4 regions of the Metabacillus rhizosphaerae genome follow, and region 1 is predicted to be linked to each of the others. Evidence: riboswitches for the same ligand, from Rfam matches in the RefSeq annotation. Region 1 holds a riboswitch; each other region holds the start of a gene.
What was found. Region 1 has a riboswitch for cobalamin ahead of WCV66_RS15460 (ABC transporter substrate-binding protein). Riboswitches for the same ligand answer to the same signal wherever they lie in the genome.
Positions count from the first base shown of each region.

Region 2: another riboswitch for cobalamin. It lies ahead of metE (5-methyltetrahydropteroyltriglutamate--homocysteine S-methyltransferase); the one in region 1 lies ahead of WCV66_RS15460 (ABC transporter substrate-binding protein).
Region 3: another riboswitch for cobalamin. It lies ahead of WCV66_RS26760 (ribonucleoside-diphosphate reductase subunit alpha); the one in region 1 lies ahead of WCV66_RS15460 (ABC transporter substrate-binding protein).
Region 4: another riboswitch for cobalamin. It lies ahead of WCV66_RS07415 (DUF4430 domain-containing protein); the one in region 1 lies ahead of WCV66_RS15460 (ABC transporter substrate-binding protein).

Region 1 covers NZ_CP147403.1:3,150,008-3,154,618, reverse strand. Annotated here, with positions in the region: gene WCV66_RS15470 (adenosylcobinamide amidohydrolase) at 1-630, opposite strand, end outside; gene WCV66_RS15465 (FecCD family ABC transporter permease) at 633-1,697, opposite strand; gene WCV66_RS15460 (ABC transporter substrate-binding protein) at 1,660-2,643, opposite strand; cobalamin riboswitch at 2,796-2,993, opposite strand; gene cobT (nicotinate-nucleotide--dimethylbenzimidazole phosphoribosyltransferase) at 3,050-4,126, opposite strand; gene WCV66_RS15450 (cobyric acid synthase) at 4,123-4,611, opposite strand, start outside.
Region 2 covers NZ_CP147403.1:3,854,207-3,858,817, forward strand. Annotated here, with positions in the region: gene metE (5-methyltetrahydropteroyltriglutamate--homocysteine S-methyltransferase) at 19-2,325, opposite strand; cobalamin riboswitch at 2,477-2,673, opposite strand; gene WCV66_RS18800 (hypothetical protein) at 3,032-3,439, shown strand; gene WCV66_RS18805 (phosphatase PAP2 family protein) at 3,514-4,014, opposite strand; gene WCV66_RS18810 (hypothetical protein) at 4,155-4,280, shown strand; gene WCV66_RS18815 (DEAD/DEAH box helicase) at 4,343-4,611, opposite strand, start outside.
Region 3 covers NZ_CP147403.1:5,650,620-5,655,230, reverse strand. Annotated here, with positions in the region: gene WCV66_RS26760 (ribonucleoside-diphosphate reductase subunit alpha) at 1-2,084, opposite strand, end outside; cobalamin riboswitch at 2,226-2,406, opposite strand; gene nhaC (Na+/H+ antiporter NhaC) at 2,579-3,952, opposite strand; gene WCV66_RS26750 (universal stress protein) at 4,239-4,611, opposite strand, start outside.
Region 4 covers NZ_CP147403.1:1,549,848-1,554,458, forward strand. Annotated here, with positions in the region: gene WCV66_RS07405 (GTP-binding protein) at 1-1,030, shown strand, start outside; gene rpmG (50S ribosomal protein L33) at 1,075-1,224, shown strand; cobalamin riboswitch at 1,343-1,532, shown strand; gene WCV66_RS07415 (DUF4430 domain-containing protein) at 1,744-3,768, shown strand; gene WCV66_RS07420 (DUF4430 domain-containing protein) at 4,054-4,611, shown strand, end outside.

The sequences.
Region 1 (4,611 bases):
GCCTATCTTATCTGCAAAAAGAGCGGCTGTATTTAAGTCATGTAAAATAGCAACAATCGTTAAATGATGCTTCCTTTGATATTCTTTTAAATGATCCAGCATCCTAACTGTATGTTTTATATCAAGATGGTTTGTAGGCTCATCTAAAAAAAGGATCTGTGGCTCTTGTGCAAGTGCTTTAGCTAATAAGACTCTCTGCTTCTCTCCACCACTTAGACTCTTAAATGGTTGTTTTCGAAACTGAAATACATCGGTTTGTTTCATAACCTCATCAACTATTTGACGATCTTTTTTAGAAATATGTTTTAATAATCCTTTTTGGTGTGGGTAACGTCCTAGCATAACAATTTCTTCCACATGAAAATCGAATTCAACCTGTGGTTCCTGTGATAAAACGGCTATGATCCTAGCTCTTTCTAGGGCTGAATAGCTTTGAAGTGACTTCTCAAAAATAGTAATCGTTCCTTTATTTATTGGCAACACACCTGTTATTAATTTTACAAGAGTTGTTTTTCCACTTCCATTCGGACCAATAAGCGCAAAGAAATGACCGGTCTCGATGGTAAGTGTAACATCCTTTATTACCGACGTTTTTTCATACCCTCCAGATAATTGCTTAATGTCAATCATATCTATCCCCTTCCTAGTCGTTCTCTAATTAATAGTAGAGCAAAGACTGGTGCACCAATTAAAGCTGTTATCACTCCAATAGGTAGTTCACTTGGTGAAATAATTGTCCGGGCGATTAGATCGGCAAGGATCAAATATCCCCCACCAACCAACATTGATAAAGGTAGGACATGTCTATGGTTTGGTCCGATTAATAACCGAACAAAATGCGGAATAACTAATCCAACGAAACTTATTGATCCAGATACAGAAACAGCTGCTCCTGTTAGTAAGGATGCTCCTATGATAATATAAATCTTTCCCTTCTGAACGTTTACTCCTAAATGTTCAGCTGATTCTTCACCTAACGCAAAGGCATTTAACTCTCTTGAACGGATTATTAAAAACAACGCACCAATAAGAAAGAAGGGAATCATTAGCTTAACATGACTCCAGCCTCTCATCCCAACATTCCCCATTAACCAATATAAAATTTGCCGAATATCTTCACGTGAACTTAAGGCAATGATAAGTGAAATGACAGCTCCAATGAAAGAACTGACGATAATTCCAGCAAGGATAATCGTCTCAATTGAAAGTCTTCGATTGGATAGATGGGTCACAGCAAAAACAATAAACATAGTGCATAATCCACCTAATATAGCGATAACTGGTAATGTATAGCTACCTAGAAAGGTGATGGTAATTTGAAAATATAGAACGATAACTGCACCTAAAGAAGCACCTGAAGATACACCGATTGTGTACGGATCTGCGAGTGGATTTCGTAATAACCCTTGAAAGGCTGCCCCAGCTAATGATAGTGCAGCACCTACAAAAAACGCCAATAAAACACGAGGAAATCGAATTTCCCATATGATCGACTCTGCTGTTTTGGGAATTTCCTCACTAAATATCTTTATTCCGGCAATTTTTGTAGCTAATACATCCATAATTACTGTAATTGGATAATGAACACTACTAATAAATAAACCAAGGAGTGCTGCAATTAGCACAAACACTCCACATATTAGATACATCCAAACGAATTTATTTGTCAAAAATTTCTGGATAAATAAGCTTTGCAAGCGTCTCAACCCCATCAATTAATCGTGGTCCTGGTCTAGTAACCGTATCATTATTTACATCAAAAACTTGTTTATCTTTAATAGCAGGCACTTCTTCCCAGCCAGTACGGTTTAATACACCTTCTGCAGGATTTTCAACATAATATCCGTATGTAGTAATGATAACATCAGGGTTTAATGTAACAATTTCTTCCTCGGTCATTTTGACCCAACCTTTTTGTTCACCGGCAGTATTTGTTGCATTGATAACTTCTAACATCTCATGCATAAATGTATCTTGACCTGTTGTAAAAATGTCTGGGGCAGGTGAAACTTCTACCCAGACAGCTTTCTTTTCAGTTACAGCTTTTGCCTGCTCTTTTATTTCAGCTAATCTACCCTTCATTTCTTTTACTATCGTGTCAGCCTCTTTTGTTGCACCCGTAACTTGGCCAATTAAAGTAATCGTATTGTATACATTTTCAAATGATTCCGCACTTCCTATAACAATGACATCAATACCAGCCTCTTTAAATTGCTTTAAAATATCGGGATTGTTTTCATGTTGGAAATCAGTTACTAATGCAAGATCAGGTTGTAGAGCCAATATTTTTTCGACATCTAATTGTTGATCACCTATTTTTTCAATCTTTTCAACATCTGGAGGATAATTACTGTAATTATCTACTCCAATTAGCTTATCACCTTGCCCTAAAGCAAATGTTATTTCTGTATTACTTGGGATGACAGATACAATTGTTTTAGGTTCTGATTCAATTGTTACTTCTTCACCCGTTCCGTCGGTAACTGTTACTGGAAAGGCAGCTTTGGTTTCCCCTTCTTTTGTTTCATCAGATTTCAAAGTTGTTTCATTCTCATCTGTTGCTTTATCTTCTGCATTTCCACAAGCAATTGTGAAAACGCTGATTAGCATAACCATGATGCTTAGTAAAAGCCATTTCTTCAATACTGTTGTCATTCTTACCACTCCTATTCATTTTTCCACAAAAAAACGCCTATTCACGTGGAAAAGGCGATAAATGCATTAAGGAAATGGTGATTTACAATGTAAACATCAAAAGACACCAGCATTATAAAGCCATCCTTTTCCTCGAAGGATACTTTTACATAACAATAGGCAGGTCTCCTGGCTAACGCATCATCATTATAGCTAACCCTTCCCATATCATTTATACAGTGGGTATTTTTTTAGCTACATTCAACGTTTACAGTGGCGGGACCGCGTTGGAATTTCACCAAACTTCCCTATTATCCTCAAAATCTTGTCATTTAAGGACCTATTGTTGAATATTCGTTTTTTTGTGACATGCATTATTATAAAAGAAGATATAGTAAGTGTAAATGAATATTTACTAAATCTTGGACGATTGACTTTCAGTTGTAATGCCTGCTGATTGAAATGTCGCCATTTCTTTCATCATTCTTGTTGCTGTTTCAAGTAATGGAAATGCAAGTGCAGCCCCTGTTCCCTCGCCTAATCTTAAATCAAGTTCAAGGAGTGGAGATTTATGTAGGTATGCAAGGGCATGGATATGCCCTTGCTCTTTAGACATATGGCCCGCTGTCAAATAATCGTTTACCTTCTCCTCTAGAACGACAGCTAATAGGGCAGCAGCTGTACTAATAAAACCATCTAGGATCACTGGAACTCTTTGTTCAGCAGCTTTAATAATAGCTCCTGTCATCCCCGCAATCTCTAGACCTCCAACTTTTGTTAAAATATCAATTGCATCTTTTCGGTTAGGTTTTCTTTCTGATAATGCTTTAGAAATGATAGATACTTTTTTATTTCGAGCTTCATCAGAGATTCCTGTCCCTAAGCCAACTACTTCCTCGACTGAACATCCAGTTATTACCGAAACAATTGCACTTGCGGTTGCCGTATTCCCAATTCCCATTTCACCAACGATGATGCACTTAGCACCTTCTTCGATCATTTGTTGGGCCATATCCATTCCCGCAATTAAGGCTTGTTTCGCATCTTCCTCTGTCATGGCATTTTCATGCGCATAGTTATTCGTACCATATTTCACCTTTTTATTAATTAACTCGTTATGGTTAATATCTTCAGCTACCCCAATATCAACAATTTTAAGAAAAGCATTTATTTGTTTTGCAAATACATTAATTGCAGCACCGCCATTTAGGAAGTTGTATACCATTTGGGTCGTTACTTCTTTTGGATAGGCAGAAACCCCCATTTCACTAATCCCATGATCAGCAGCAAAAACGATAATACCTGGAGGTGTAACCTCAGGAAATACTTGATTTGTTATTCCGGCAAGCTGAATTGCGAGTTCTTCTAATTTCCCTAAGCTTCCAATTGGTTTCGTTAAAGAATTCACATACTCTCTTGCTTCTTGCATTTTTTCATCATTAAGATTTTGAATAGATTGTAGAGTCTCTTGTATTTTAATATTTGAAGTCATTTGGATTCTCTCTTTCTTTGTTGAAATTGTTCCATTATTTCATAAAGGTGTTCTATATCAAGCGCGCTTCGAACATGATCAGCTAGGCGGTTGAAATCTTTATTTTGGCTATCTTCAAAGGATTCTCTTGTGAGAAAAGGCTGCAGGCCTTTCTTTTTACGAATATGGTTTAAAAATACCCCTCTAAATTCGTCATTATGAAAAATACCGTGGAAATAAGTTCCGATACACGTTTCCATGGAATTCTTACTTCCATCCTTTCGATCATTCAATTGAATGAGAGGTTCTATTTGAGGGGCATGGGTTGTGGTACCCATATGAATTTCATATCCTGCTACTTTAACATTAACTCCAAATAGCTGTATTGTTCCTGTTGAACGTACTGTTGTCTTCTCGTTTGTTAATAACGTTTCTAATTGGAGCATTTTCAATCCTGCTATGCTTTTGATTTTTGATTCTACTTGAAAAGGATCTTCTATTCTGTC
Region 2 (4,611 bases), 700 kb from region 1:
TCTAATTAAGTCTTTTTATCATTCTAAAATACTTATTTTAACAGTCTCAACAGTATGAAGTTTTTCTCGATAATTGAGAGCCGCATCAACCATTACCTTTAATGCTGCAATCGTTTCAGCTTCCCCTCTTGTTTTCAAGCCACAGTCCGGGTTGACCCAAAAAGCATGGTAATCCAATACTTCAAGTGCACGTTTAATATTTTGTGATAATTCGTCAATTGTTGGAACACGTGGACTATGAATATCATAAACACCTAAACCAATTCCTTTATTGTAATGATGTTGTTCAAAGGAAGCGATTAATTCACCGTGACTTCTAGATGTCTCAATTGAGATTACATCTGCATCAAGTTCATCGATTGCATGAATAATATCATCAAAATTCGAGTAACACATATGTGTATGAATTTGTGTATTATCTTCCACAGATGATGTAGCTAATTTGAATGCATAAACTGCTGCGTTTAAGTAGTTTTCTGTTTTTTCTTCTTTTAATGGTAACCCTTCACGTAAAGCAGCTTCATCTACTTGAATCATCTTAATTCCACTTGCCTCAAGTGCTTTAACTTCCGCGCGAATCGCTAAGGCTACATGATTTAACACGTCAGTACGGCTAATATCATCACGGACAAATGACCAATTTATGATCGTTACCGGTCCAGTTAGCATTCCTTTCACTGGTTTTTTTGTTAGAGATTGGGCATATACGGTTTCCTTAACGGTCATGTTTTCTATTGCATAAACATCACCAAAAATAACAGGAGGCTTAACACAACGGGAGCCATACGATTGAACCCAACCAAATTTCGTTATCGCGACACCTTCTAGTTTTTCTCCAAAAAACTCAACCATATCTGTACGCTCAAACTCACCATGAACAAGAACATCTAATCCAAGCTCTTCTTGAATATCAATCCATTTCTTTATCTCACTTTGAATATATTGCTCATATTTCGCAGCAGATAGCTCACCTTTTCTCCATTTCAATCGTTGTTTACGTACTTCCTTTGTTTGAGGGAAGCTACCAATTGTTGTAGTAGGAAGGATTGGTAATTGAAATTGTTCTGCTTGTAATTCCTTACGAATTTTCGAATCAATCCGTGATGAAGAGTCATGTTTCCTATTTTTCATCGCGTCATGAACTATTTGAACATTACGATGTGCAGAATTTTTCAACGAATGAACTGCTTGATCATAGCTTTCTAGTTCAGCAATACCTAATTCATCGTTAACAAACTTTGTTAGGTAGACAATTTCTTCAAGCTTTTCATCAGCAAATGCTAATGCATCTTTTATTTGCGTGTCTAATTGTTGCTCACTTTTTACCGTTACTGGAACATGAAGCAAACTACACGATGGCTGAACAATAAGTTGATTTTCATCAACGAAGCTAGTTAATTCTTTCAATAGAGAAGCTTTTTCAGTTAAGCTTGATTTCCAAATATTACGGCCGTCAACGACACCTGCAAAAAGCACCTTGTCATTTGGAAAACCATATTTTTTTATATTTTCAAAATTCACACCTTCATCGTGGACAAAATCAAGACCAATACCTTGTACTGGTAGTTGAGTTATCTCTTCATAAAATTCAATGCTTTCAAAATAGGTTTGAAGGATGAACTTTACATCTGGAACTCCACCTTGGAAAGCTGTATATACTTCTTTAAGCTCATTAATTATCTCTTTCTCTACATTCTTAACCAAGATTGGTTCATCAATCTGAATCCATTCTGCTCCAGCTTCTTTTAGTTGTTTAAATACTTCTATATATAAGGTTATTAGTGAATTTAATAACTCAGCTCTTTCTTGCTCATCAAATCCTTTAGATAAAGAAAGTAATGTGATTGGACCAAGGATAACCGGTTTACCATGTATTCCTAACTTATTCTTAGCTTCCAAATACAAGTTAAGTAAACGATTTTCTAATAAAGTAGGCTTTGCGTCCTTTAACTCTGGCACGATATAATGGTAATTTGTATTAAACCACTTCGTCATTTCTGACGCAATTTTCCCGCTGCTTCCTCTAGCAATCTCGAAATAGGTTTTAAGGGAAATCTTTTTTTCACCGGTTTTAAAGCGCTCAGGTATAAGTCCAAACATTGCAGCCGTATCTAACACTTGATCATAATAACTAAAATCACCAATAGGAATAAGATCAATTCCTTTTTCTTTCTGTTTTCTAAGATGTGATAAGCGAATTTGTTCCATTTCGCTATAAAACTGTTCCTCAGATATTTCGTTTGACCAAAATAATTCTAAAATCTTTTTCCACTCACGATTCTCACCAATTCTTGGATAACCGATATTTGAACTTTTTATACTCATTTTATTAACTCCTTCTATGTAGTTTATTTTTCAAATAAAAAAGCCTCTCTAATGGATTAATAGAGAGACGATTGATAGACATAGTTAACTAGAGTTGAAATGAATAAAAGGGTTCAACATATGACCACCACTCCTCCCTATTTCGCGTAGGTAATAAGTGCACACAATAGGCAGGTCTCCTGACTTAGGTTCCTCACTTCATATCCCTTCCCATTTCATGCTTGAAACAGTGGATTGCGATATGAAGCTCCCCATAACAGTGGCGCGACCGTGTCGGATTTACACCGAACTTCCCTTTTAAGTTAAAAGTCTTTATTATCTTTTAACACCCATTGACTGAACATTATTAAATTTTAAAATATATTTAAAACATGTGACTTAGATTATATCATTTTTCGTTATTTAGCAAGTTTTTTTTCTAAATATCGTTTCTTACTATGCTAGGTTGTATATAATTACACTCTTGTTTACATAACATTATTATGTAATTAAATTGATTTCCATCACGATTCATACTAACCAGAATCTCTCTACAAATTTCATTTAAAAATCGAATAACATGTAACATCTTGTTGGTTTCTGCGCTTTCCCGAGAAATAACTAGGAAGATATGGCCCATACAAATAGGCATGAGCCGTGACAGTCCGCTAAAACCCACATAAACTTATAAGGATTTCAACCATATAAAAAAAGGAGCGTTTCCTTCATGAACCCATACGGATACGGATATTATCATGAGTTTATCCCACAGCAACCTAATTTTTATAGTCCAAATGACTATCCTCCATTCGTTCAACATCAGGAACAATTTGAGGATACTAGACAACCAGCTCTTGAAAGAAGAGTAGCTGCACTAGAACGACAAAATGAACGACAAACACGGGAATTGGCAAGACTTAACAACGAATTAAAAAGACAAAACGAAGAGCACAAAAGATTAAACCAGGAATTCAATCGATTAAATCGCGAATTCAACCGAGTAAACCAGCAAGTAACACAAGTTAATGATAGAGTTGAACAACATACTCGTAGATTAAACCGTTTAAACCAACGACTCCGTGCAGTAGAAAATAAATTAGATATACCATTTACACCAGGTGAAGGCGGTTTTTAATTAATTCGTTCTTTATGAATAAAAACAAGGATGATAAAAGAATTATATCCTCCTATCATCCTTGTTTTTGACATTTATTTTCTTATAAGCGAAGACATATTAATAATATTACTTACTATACAACCTATAAAAGCACTTCTAATAATATCAAACGGATAATGAGCCCCCGTCCATATTCGTGAAACACCAATTAGTACTGATAACCCCAACATAATGCAGCCTACAATTTTGTTGGAAAGATAGATCATCGTTGAAACAGAAAAGGCCAGCAAAGTGTGTTTACTTGTAAAAGTTGAATCAAGTTTTGAAGGAATTAAAAGATTGGCTTTACGGGTTATAAACGGTCTTGGTCTAAATTTATATTGCTTTATTAGAACATTAATACATAAGTTAATCATGAGCGAAATCAATGAACGATAAAATACTTTCCTTTTTTGACCTTTTCGTAGCCACAGTAAAAATAAAACAAATCCGAAAATATAGCGCATCTGATTTGAGGCAAAGATCATGATATTATCTAAGAAAGTATTTTTTCCTGCTAAGTCATTTATCCATTTAAATAGCCTCTGATCCATAAAAATAACTCCTAATTTTTTTGTCGACATTATTATTCTCTAATCATCATGGAGTATGTAAAAAATGAAAATTAGATAGAAAATAAAAATATTTCTATTGCACATAATAGTTATGATCACCAAGGAGAGGAGGTACAAAAATGACAAACCGCAATGATAACCGCGAACGAAAAAACAAATACCCCAATAACAAAAAGCAGGATACAGAATTCTCGAAGGATATAAATATTAGAAGTGAAAAAACGAAGCAGGATTTACAAAAGTAAAAAAGAGAGTGGATTTCAACTAAAGACGGTTGAAGTCCTCTCTCTTCTCATTTCCCAAGATATTATCGAGTCCTTTTAGACCGCGAAGAAGTACTTGTTTTACTCTTTCTCCTACTGTCATTTGTTCTATTTCTAGATGGAGCTTCAGATGCTCTGCCTGCTTTGTCTTTTCCGATTGGACGGCGTGCCTTTTTTATTTGTGAGTTTCGTTCCTGCTCATAATCATCACGATCAGGAATACTTATCCCTTTTATCACTTGCTTTTCTAGTGTTTGACCAATCCCTTTTTCTATCATACGTAAGAAATCAATGTCCTTGGGAGCAACTAATG
Region 3 (4,611 bases), 2.5 Mb from region 1:
TGGTCAATAAAATAAGCTGATTTATAAAACCAGGTTGTTGTTGCATTTAAATCAGGAACTGTAACAGGAATTTTATAGTCTTTCTTTTCTTCTGAATAAACCTTTTGGAAAATTGGATCAATGCTAGCAGTACTTCCTGCGATAATCGATGTCGATGCATTTGGTGCAACTGCCATTAAGTATCCATTGCGAATTCCGAACTTTTTTACATTCTCTTGTAATAAGTCCCAATCGAATATGCTTTCCTTTGATTGATAGCCTCTTTTTTTGAAGTACGAACCAGTTTCCCATTCTGAACCTGCAAAAACGGAATAAGAGCCTTTTTCCTTTGAAAGCTCCATGCTTGCTCTAATTGTAAGATAGGATATTTTCTCATATAGCTCGTCAGCGAACTTAACAGCTTCTTCATGCTCCCACTTTATTTGTTTAAGAGCTAATAAATGATGCCATCCGAATGTACCTAGACCGATTGCGCGATATTTTTCATTTGTTAGCTTTGCTTGCAGAACCGGAATCGTATTTAAATCAATGACATTGTCTAGCATCCTTACTTGGATAGGGATGAGTCTTTCTAAAACATCATCTGTAACAGCCTTTGCAAGATTAATAGAGGAGAGGTTACAAACGACAAAATCACCAGGTGTTTTAACGGTAATTATTTTTCCGTCCTCTGTATAATGCTCCTCAACAGTTGTAGCGCTTTGATTTTGAGTGATTTCTGTACAAAGATTGCTGCAGTAAATCATTCCTTTGTGAGAATTAGCATTCTGTCTGTTCACTTCATCACGATAGAACATATATGGTGTACCTGCTTCTAATTGGCTGATCATAATACGTTTCATTATCTCAATAGCTGGAATCTTTTCTTTAGAAAGTTGTTCGTTATCGACACATTCCCAGTACTTTTGACGGAAGCTACCATTCCCTTTTTCTTCGTCGTAAAAGTCCTCAATGCTATATCCCATTACTTTTCGAACTTCATGTGGATCAAATAAATACCAATCCCCGCGGGCTTCAACCTGCTCCATGAATATATCTGGAATACAAACACCTGTGAATAAGTCATGGGTACGCATTCGTTCATCACCATTATTAAGTTTAGAATCTAGGAATGAGTAGATATCTTTATGCCAGACATCTAAATAAACAGCGATTGCACCTTTTCGCTGTCCTAGTTGGTCTACGCTAACTGCTGTGTTGTTAAGCATTTTCATCCAAGGAATGATTCCAGATGAAACACCTTTAAAACCTTTTATATCACTTCCGCGGCTCCTGACTTTTCCTAGGTATGCACCAATCCCACCACCTGATTTTGAAAGATTAGCAATATCGGTATTACTATCAAATATTCCTTGTAAGCTATCATCAATCGTATCAATAAAACAACTAGATAATTGCCCTATAGGTTTTCCGGCATTTGATAATGTTGGAGTGGCTACAGTCATATAAAGATTACTCATGGCCCAATAGGCTTGTTTAACAAGTTCTAGGCGTCTTTCTTTATGCTCCTCGGCCATTAGTGTCATTGCGATAATTAAGAACCTTTCTTGTGGAAGCTCTAAGGTTTGTTTTGTAAAATCACGTGTTAAGTAGCGATCTGCTAAGGTTCGAAGCCCAATATATGTGAATAACTGATCCTTTTCAGGTTGGATAAATGAGCCAACTTGTTCAATTTCTTCTTTTGTATAAAGATCAAGCAGCTTAGAGTGGTAAAGACCCTTTGAAACTAATATCTCAATTAGATTATTGAAACTACCATATTTTTGATTTTTGTCATATCCACGGTTAGCTGCTGCTTCCTTGTAGAGTTTTGTTAAATAAATTTGAGCGCAAAAGTAAGTCCATTCTGGCTCTTGTTCATTAATATTAGATAATCCCTCTAAAATAAGTAAATTTGTGAGCTGTTCAGTCGTATAGGAATCTCTCTGGAGAAGGGTGTTATTGATCCTGTTAAGATAATTATCTATATATAGTGAAGGGAATTGTTGATGGATACTGCTAATAAATGTAGTAAGTTTTGTTGCGTTAAATGATTCTTCATTTAAGCTATCAATAATGATAGGTGTAGTTGTTGTCGTACTCATGTTAATTCCTCCATAATCTTTTGGTAAATAAAAAAACCGCTCGAGAATGAGCGGATAAAACGACAGTTAAGAAGGGCAGGAATTTAGTTAAGCCCATAATTACTTACTATCGTTTCATCTTCTCAGTCCCCGAAGAAATTGAAACTTTAGCAAGCTTTAGGTAGGTCTCCTGACTTGTGCTCGTCCTACTACGAGGCCTTCCCATACATGATAATGTACAGTGGCTATCTCAGTTCGTCACACTTACAGTTGCGGGGACAGTTCTGGATTTACACCAGATTCCCTTTTCAGCCTTATAGGCGCCTATCGCTTGCAAAGATACAATATATAGTTTTTACGTTTGTGATTCTGTCAATATGTAGTTAATTGTTCTATTTACATAATAAGGCACACTTGCAAATTAATCAACCAATACTTTCTAATTGTCGAAATTTATCTACTTCGATAGAATTTTGGAAGAAAAAAATAAGATCTGACTTACTAGGTCAGATCCGTTAAGAAGTGGTTTTTACTTTACTAAAAAATCCAAAAAGAATCGAAAAGAAAGGTGATAGATACAAAAAGAAAGCAAAAGGTAAAAAGGCGATTACTGGAACACCAAGTGTTTGAGCAAAGAAAGCACCACTTACGCCCCATGGGATCAGTGGATTTATCAAAGTTCCAGCATCTTCAAGTGTTCGTGACAAGTATTTACGCTCAAGCTTCATTTTGTCATATATGCCTTTAAAAGATTGGCCTGGAATGAGAATTGATAAGTACTGTTCACCTGTTAATAAATTCACCCCGAACGAAGATGCAGCTGTTGATAGAATCAGCTGACCTTTTGTTTTAACGCGCTCTATCAATCCATTTAAGAGGGTCGGAATGATGTTTAACATATCGAGTAATCCGCCAAAAGCAAAAGCAATCAGGATGAGTGAAATCGACCACATCATTGATTGAAGTCCACCACGGTTCATCATATTGACAACCTGCGCATTTTCAATTGTGAAAGTTGTACCGTTTTGTAAAACATGAAGGAATTCGCTTAATTTTACTCCTTGAAATCCTACAGCTGTTATCCCTGCTGTAATAATTCCAACGATTAATGCTGGTACGACTGGTACCTTTCGAATGGCTAAAATTATAACTAATACTGGTGAAAGCAGTGTAAGACTACTTATTTGGACATGGGTTTCAATTATATTTATCATGTTTGTCATTTCAGACAGTGATGCTGAATGGATAGGAGTGATTCTCCCAATTATGAAAAAAATTAAAGTTGTAATAAGAATGCTAGGAATAGTTGTTTTGGTCATATGTCTAATATGTGTGAAAAGCTCAACAGATGAAACACCTGATGCAAAATTTGTTGTATCAGACATTGGAGACATCTTATCACCAAAGCAAGCACCGCAAATGATAGCACCTGCTACCCATGGGGCAGGTATGCCAATAGCGATTCCAGCACCCATAAGAGCTACGCCAACAGTACTAACTGTAGTAAATGAGCTTCCAACAAGGCTTGAGATAACCATACAAGAAAATAATGAAGTAATAAGTAAGTAGTTCGGATTAATTACTGTTAGGGCATATACCATTACTGTAGGTATCGTTCCGCTACTCATCCATGCACCAATTAAGATTCCAATTAATGCGAGCACAATTATTGGTTGAATTCCGCTCTGAATACCTTTAATCATTCCTGTTTCTAACTCTTTCCATGTATAACGTTTTATTAACCCAAGAGAAGCCACAACAACTAAACAATTAAGTAAGGCAAGATGTGGTTCTGTCTTTAATACAAATAGACTGGTAAAGATGATGGCCAAAATAAGAAATAAAATTGAAACTGCTTCTTTAAACTGAAAAGTCTTTTTATCACTAATCATATACTTGCTCCTTTATGGCTTAAACGCTTTTATGCTTTTTTGCACAAAAGTACACCACAAAATATTATATCAATCTAATAATATATGTCAATCATTAAAGGTTCTTAATGTTAATGTGTGCTGTTTGATCATTGATTATATGGGGTTTTTGATGTATTGTTTTGAATTTCCACACTTCACTAACAAAAAGTAGGAAGAGAGCTATTTTTTTGAAATAGTAGTTGGGGATTGATTCTGCTAAATAAAAAAAGATAGACATCATAAGTGTCTACCTCATATATAATCATTTAGCAATTAATACAGGAATGTTAGAACGATGTGAAACCTTTTCACTAACACTACCAAATAATAAACGTTTTAATCCACTAATATCACGACTGCCAACAACGATTAAATCAGCATTATGTTCAGTTGCAAATGAAACAATTGCTTCGGAAGGTTCACCGTAGGTAACATTTACATTTCCTTTAATATTATGATGATCCAATATTCGTCTTGCTTCACTTTCCAAAGCCTGTGTTTCCTTACTATGCTCTTCTGTGTCTTTATGTTCGGTTGGCACTGGCATAATTGGATAGTGCCTCATGTCATTTGTTTGGTAACTGCTATTTGTTCCTGGAAAAACCATGTTATCTTCAATAGAATCTCCATTGAAG
Region 4 (4,611 bases), 1.6 Mb from region 1:
GGGTGGTTTTTCTCAGACAGAGGAAAAGCTAGTCGAGCTACAAAATGGTTGTATTTGTTGTACATTGCGCGAAGATTTAATTTTTGAAGTTGAGAAGCTTGTAAAGCAAGGAGATATTGACTATCTTGTCATTGAATCAACAGGTATTTCAGAGCCTGTTCCAGTAGCACAAACATTTACATATGTGGATGAAGAGCTCGGGATCAATCTATCAGAGCTATGTAAATTAGATGCAATGATTACGGTAGTAGATGCAAACCGCTTTTGGTACGATTTTGCTTCTGGAGAGACACTTTTGGATCGAAAGCTAGCAACTGATGAAACAGATACGAGAGAAGTCGTGGATCTGTTAATCGATCAAATAGAATTTGCAAATATCATTGTTTTGAATAAAACAGATTTAGTCCATAGGGAAGATGTTGAAGAATTAAAGAGAGTTATTAAAAAATTAAATCCTGAGGCGAAAGTGGTAGAAAGTGTGTTTTCTAAGGTCGACCTTAACGAAATATTAAATACACACCTGTTTAATTTTGAGAAAGCAAGTCAAGCTGCCGGATGGATACAAGAGCTTATGACAGAACATACGCCAGAAACAGAAGAGTTCGGCATTTCTTCATTCGTATACAAGCGTAAACGACCATTCCACCCTGAAAGATTGATGGCTTGGCTTGAGGATTGGCCAGTTGATGTTGTCCGTGCCAAAGGATTCTTTTGGTTAGCCTCTCGAAATGATATGACTGGATTACTTTCTCAGGCAGGACCCTCTATTATTATACAAGGAGCAGGAGCGTGGATCGCAACTTATTCTCAGCAGGAACAACAACAAGTTCTCATAGAGGAACCTGAACTATTAGAAAAGTGGGATGATAAATATGGTGATCGTATGACAGAGCTCGTTATGATTGGTATTGATATGAATCGTGTTGAAGTTGAGGAATCACTAGATCATTGCTTATTAACGGATGAAGAAATGAATCAAGATTGGTCAACGTTTATTGACCCAATACCTTCATTTACCGTTGCTATTTAGATTCGTAAGAAAATCAAACTAAATTTTTATTAGGAGGAAATAAAATGAGAATAAATATAATATTAGCGTGTACTGAAACCGGGGATCGAAATTATATAACAACAAAAAATAAACGAAATAATCCAGATCGAATTGAAAGAAAGAAGTACTGCCCACGATTAAAAAAACATACATTGCATCGAGAAACAAAATAATTAGTCAGGAAAGGTACTCCAGGGGTTTGGTCCTGGGAGTGCCTTTTTTAAATTGAGAAAGAGACGAATATTGACACCCTTTTTATACTAGACTATTATTAAGTAATCTTAAATGTAACTAAATACGATAAAAATAGGTTGATAGATCTAGTAAGTCTATCATGAAAAGGGAAGACCGGTGAACAATCCGGCGCGGTCCCGCCACTGTAAATGGGAGATCTTTGCATTATGCCACTATTCATATTGGGAAGGTTGTAAAAGAGTGTTGATCATGAGCCAGGAGACCTGCCTGTTTTTTTAAATCACCAAAACTTACGAGGATAGGGATGGTGTTTGAGCACAGGTATACATATGTACTTTACTATTTTTTACCCTGTGACAAGCACACATCTCTGTATAGTGATGTGTTTTTTTATTTTTCAGGTACACAGAATCCTACTTTGGATAAGCGCGCAAGGTATCGTAACTCTCGTGCTTTTATTCTTATAGAAAGAAAACATAATTAGGGGGCTTTTTACTTTGAACAAACGAAATTTGTCAAACCGAGGTATAGCTTTATTTTCTATTACCTTATTAGTTCTTTTTCAAGTTTTATCATTTTTCCCACAGCATGTTGATGCAGCAGTATTAACAAATGGTGCAACAATTTCAGCAGTAGATCAGGCTGGGAATAAGATATTGCCTATGACTGCAGTAGAGATTGAAGAAGGTGAAACAGCTTTTGATATATTAAAAGAACAAACAGAGAAACAGGATGTTGCTCTAGACTATGGTGAAGATCCTAATTTTGGAGTATTTATCAATAATATTGGGTCTATTCCTCTTGAAGGTGATCAATATTGGGGCTTTATGATTAATGGTGAAGGAGCACAGGTTGGAGCATCAAGTTATGTTGTAGAAAAGGGAGATAGCCTACTTTTTAAAGTGATTAGTTATCCAGCCGAAACAGTTGATATAACAGTTTCTGCGGTCGAAAAAAATAAAAATGTAGTATTCAGAGAAACGGTATCAGTTGTGAATGGATCAAGTGCATACGATGCTATAAAACTAGCTGGTAAAACGGCAGAAGTTAGTGTAGATACATCCGTTGATTCTGAATTTTTTGCCTATGTAAATAACATCGGCAAGGTTGAATTAGGTGACTATGATTACTGGAGCACATACTTAAATGACGAATACATGCAAGAAGGGATTACTTCTACTATTGTTAAAAATGGGGACCATTTAAAGCTTGTTGTAGAATCATGGGGACCTCCACCGGATGAAACTGGTGATGATGGTGAAGATGAGCAACCTGTAACAGATGGTGAAACACCAGAAGATGATACTGGGACAGAAGAACCAAAACCAGATCAAACTCCAGTCACGCTAGAACAAGTAAGAACTGCTGTTCAATCAACGAAACAATATTTATCAAAGAAAGCTATAAATGACGATTTTACTGCAATAGCTCTTGAAGTTGCTGGAGGAGATGTACCTCAAGAATATATTGATAGATTAAAAGAGGATATCATAGAAAAAGAAGGCATTTATCGAAATGTAACAGATTATGAGCGGTTTGTAATTGGATTAACGGCAGCTGGAATTGATCCTACGAACTTCGCAGGATACAATCTAGTTGAAAAAATTCACTCGAATGAGCGGATGATAAAACAAGGTAATAATGGTGTAATCTATGCACTGCTAGCATATGATAGTGGAAACTATGAAATACCAAGTGATGCAAAATGGACAAGAGAAAAACTTGTAAACTATTTACTTGATCAACAGCTTAATAAGGGCGGCTGGTCCCTATTTGGTACATCTCCTAGTGTGGACATTACTGGAATGGCGCTTGCAGCATTAGCACCATACAAAGAACAGGAGAATGTACAAGCTGCTATCAATAAAGCAGTCGAATGGTTCTCTAGTGTCCAAGATAGCAATGGTGGGTTTAGTGATGATACAAATGGTGGTGACGCTAGTGAAACAACTGCACAGGTCATCATTGGTTTAGCATCTGTTGGTGTGGATCCAACCGATGAGAGATTCACCAAGCAAGCAGGAGACCTGGTTGTTGCGAGCCTTGATTCAGGAGCTTCAACAGGCGTTAATCTTATTCAGCATCTTCTTACATTTAAGCAGTCAGACGGTGGTTTTGCTCATCTAAGCGGTGGTGATACTAACACGATGGCGAGTACTCAAGCTCTGTTAGCGTTAACTGCATATGATTATCTCTTAACAGATAAAGGTTCGATTTATCGATTTAGTAAACCAGAAGTAGTCGTAGATTCTGATGAAATCGTTGATAATGAAGTAACGCCAACACCAGAAAAAACAGCTGAAATTGAGGAATCGTTGAACGAAGTAAAACAACCAGAAACAAAATCAGAAGCTACTACAGTAGTAAATAAAAAGGAAAGTGCTCAAGAAATAGTAAAAGGGCAACCTCTTCCAAACACAGCTACCCCACTATTTAATTTATTAGCAGCGGGTGGTACTTTACTAGTGATTGGTTCGACAGTTCTTGTTTATTCAAATAGACGTCAAACAAATAAAGTCTAAAGCGCAAAAAAATGCCCTCTCCAAATTGGAGGGGCGTTTTCCTGTTGTTTAGGAAACTATAAAATTCTTGTACTGTGGATAAGCGCTTGGCATCCAGCTCCAGCGCCCAGCGACTAGTGGACTTCCCTCATCTCTGTACGATAAGTCAACATCGAATCGCTATCGCTCTTCGTGTTACCTTTATCTACTACGGCTCAGTCCAGTCCATACGTCGCTAAACGGGCGCTTGCGCTTTTGGTGTTGCATTCTTAGAATTAAATTAATAAATGATTGGAGGTACTTATAATGCGGATGTATAAAGTGATAATTATTGCTATTTTATCAGTTATTTTAATTTTATCAGGTTGTGAAAAAGATGAAGTGGTACCAATTGCTGAAGAAAAAACAACAAATGTAGAGCAAACTACTTCAGAAGCTCAGGTTGAGCAAAAGGAAGAAACCACAACTATAGAGGTACAAGCGGAACAATCAAAACAAGAACAACAGGAATCTACTGAGAGCACATCAACCACAAATGATTCGAGTGATGATTCAGATACAGTAGTAACAACGAAAGAGGAACCAAAGGAACCGACCAAGGAATCAACAGCTCAAAAGTCAACAACAGAATCTTCAACCAATCAAACAATTACAACGGAAAAAGAAGAAACAGTAACAAATAAGACGTCAATTACTACACAAAAAACGCAAACAATAGCTGAGAAAAAAACCATAACAAATGAACAAAGTTCTAATCAAACAGAGACAGAAAAAGAAAAAGAACAAACAGCTACACCACCAAAAAAGGAAGCACCAAAACAAACTGTTACCATTTCAATTGTGGGAGATCAACAAAAAGGGACA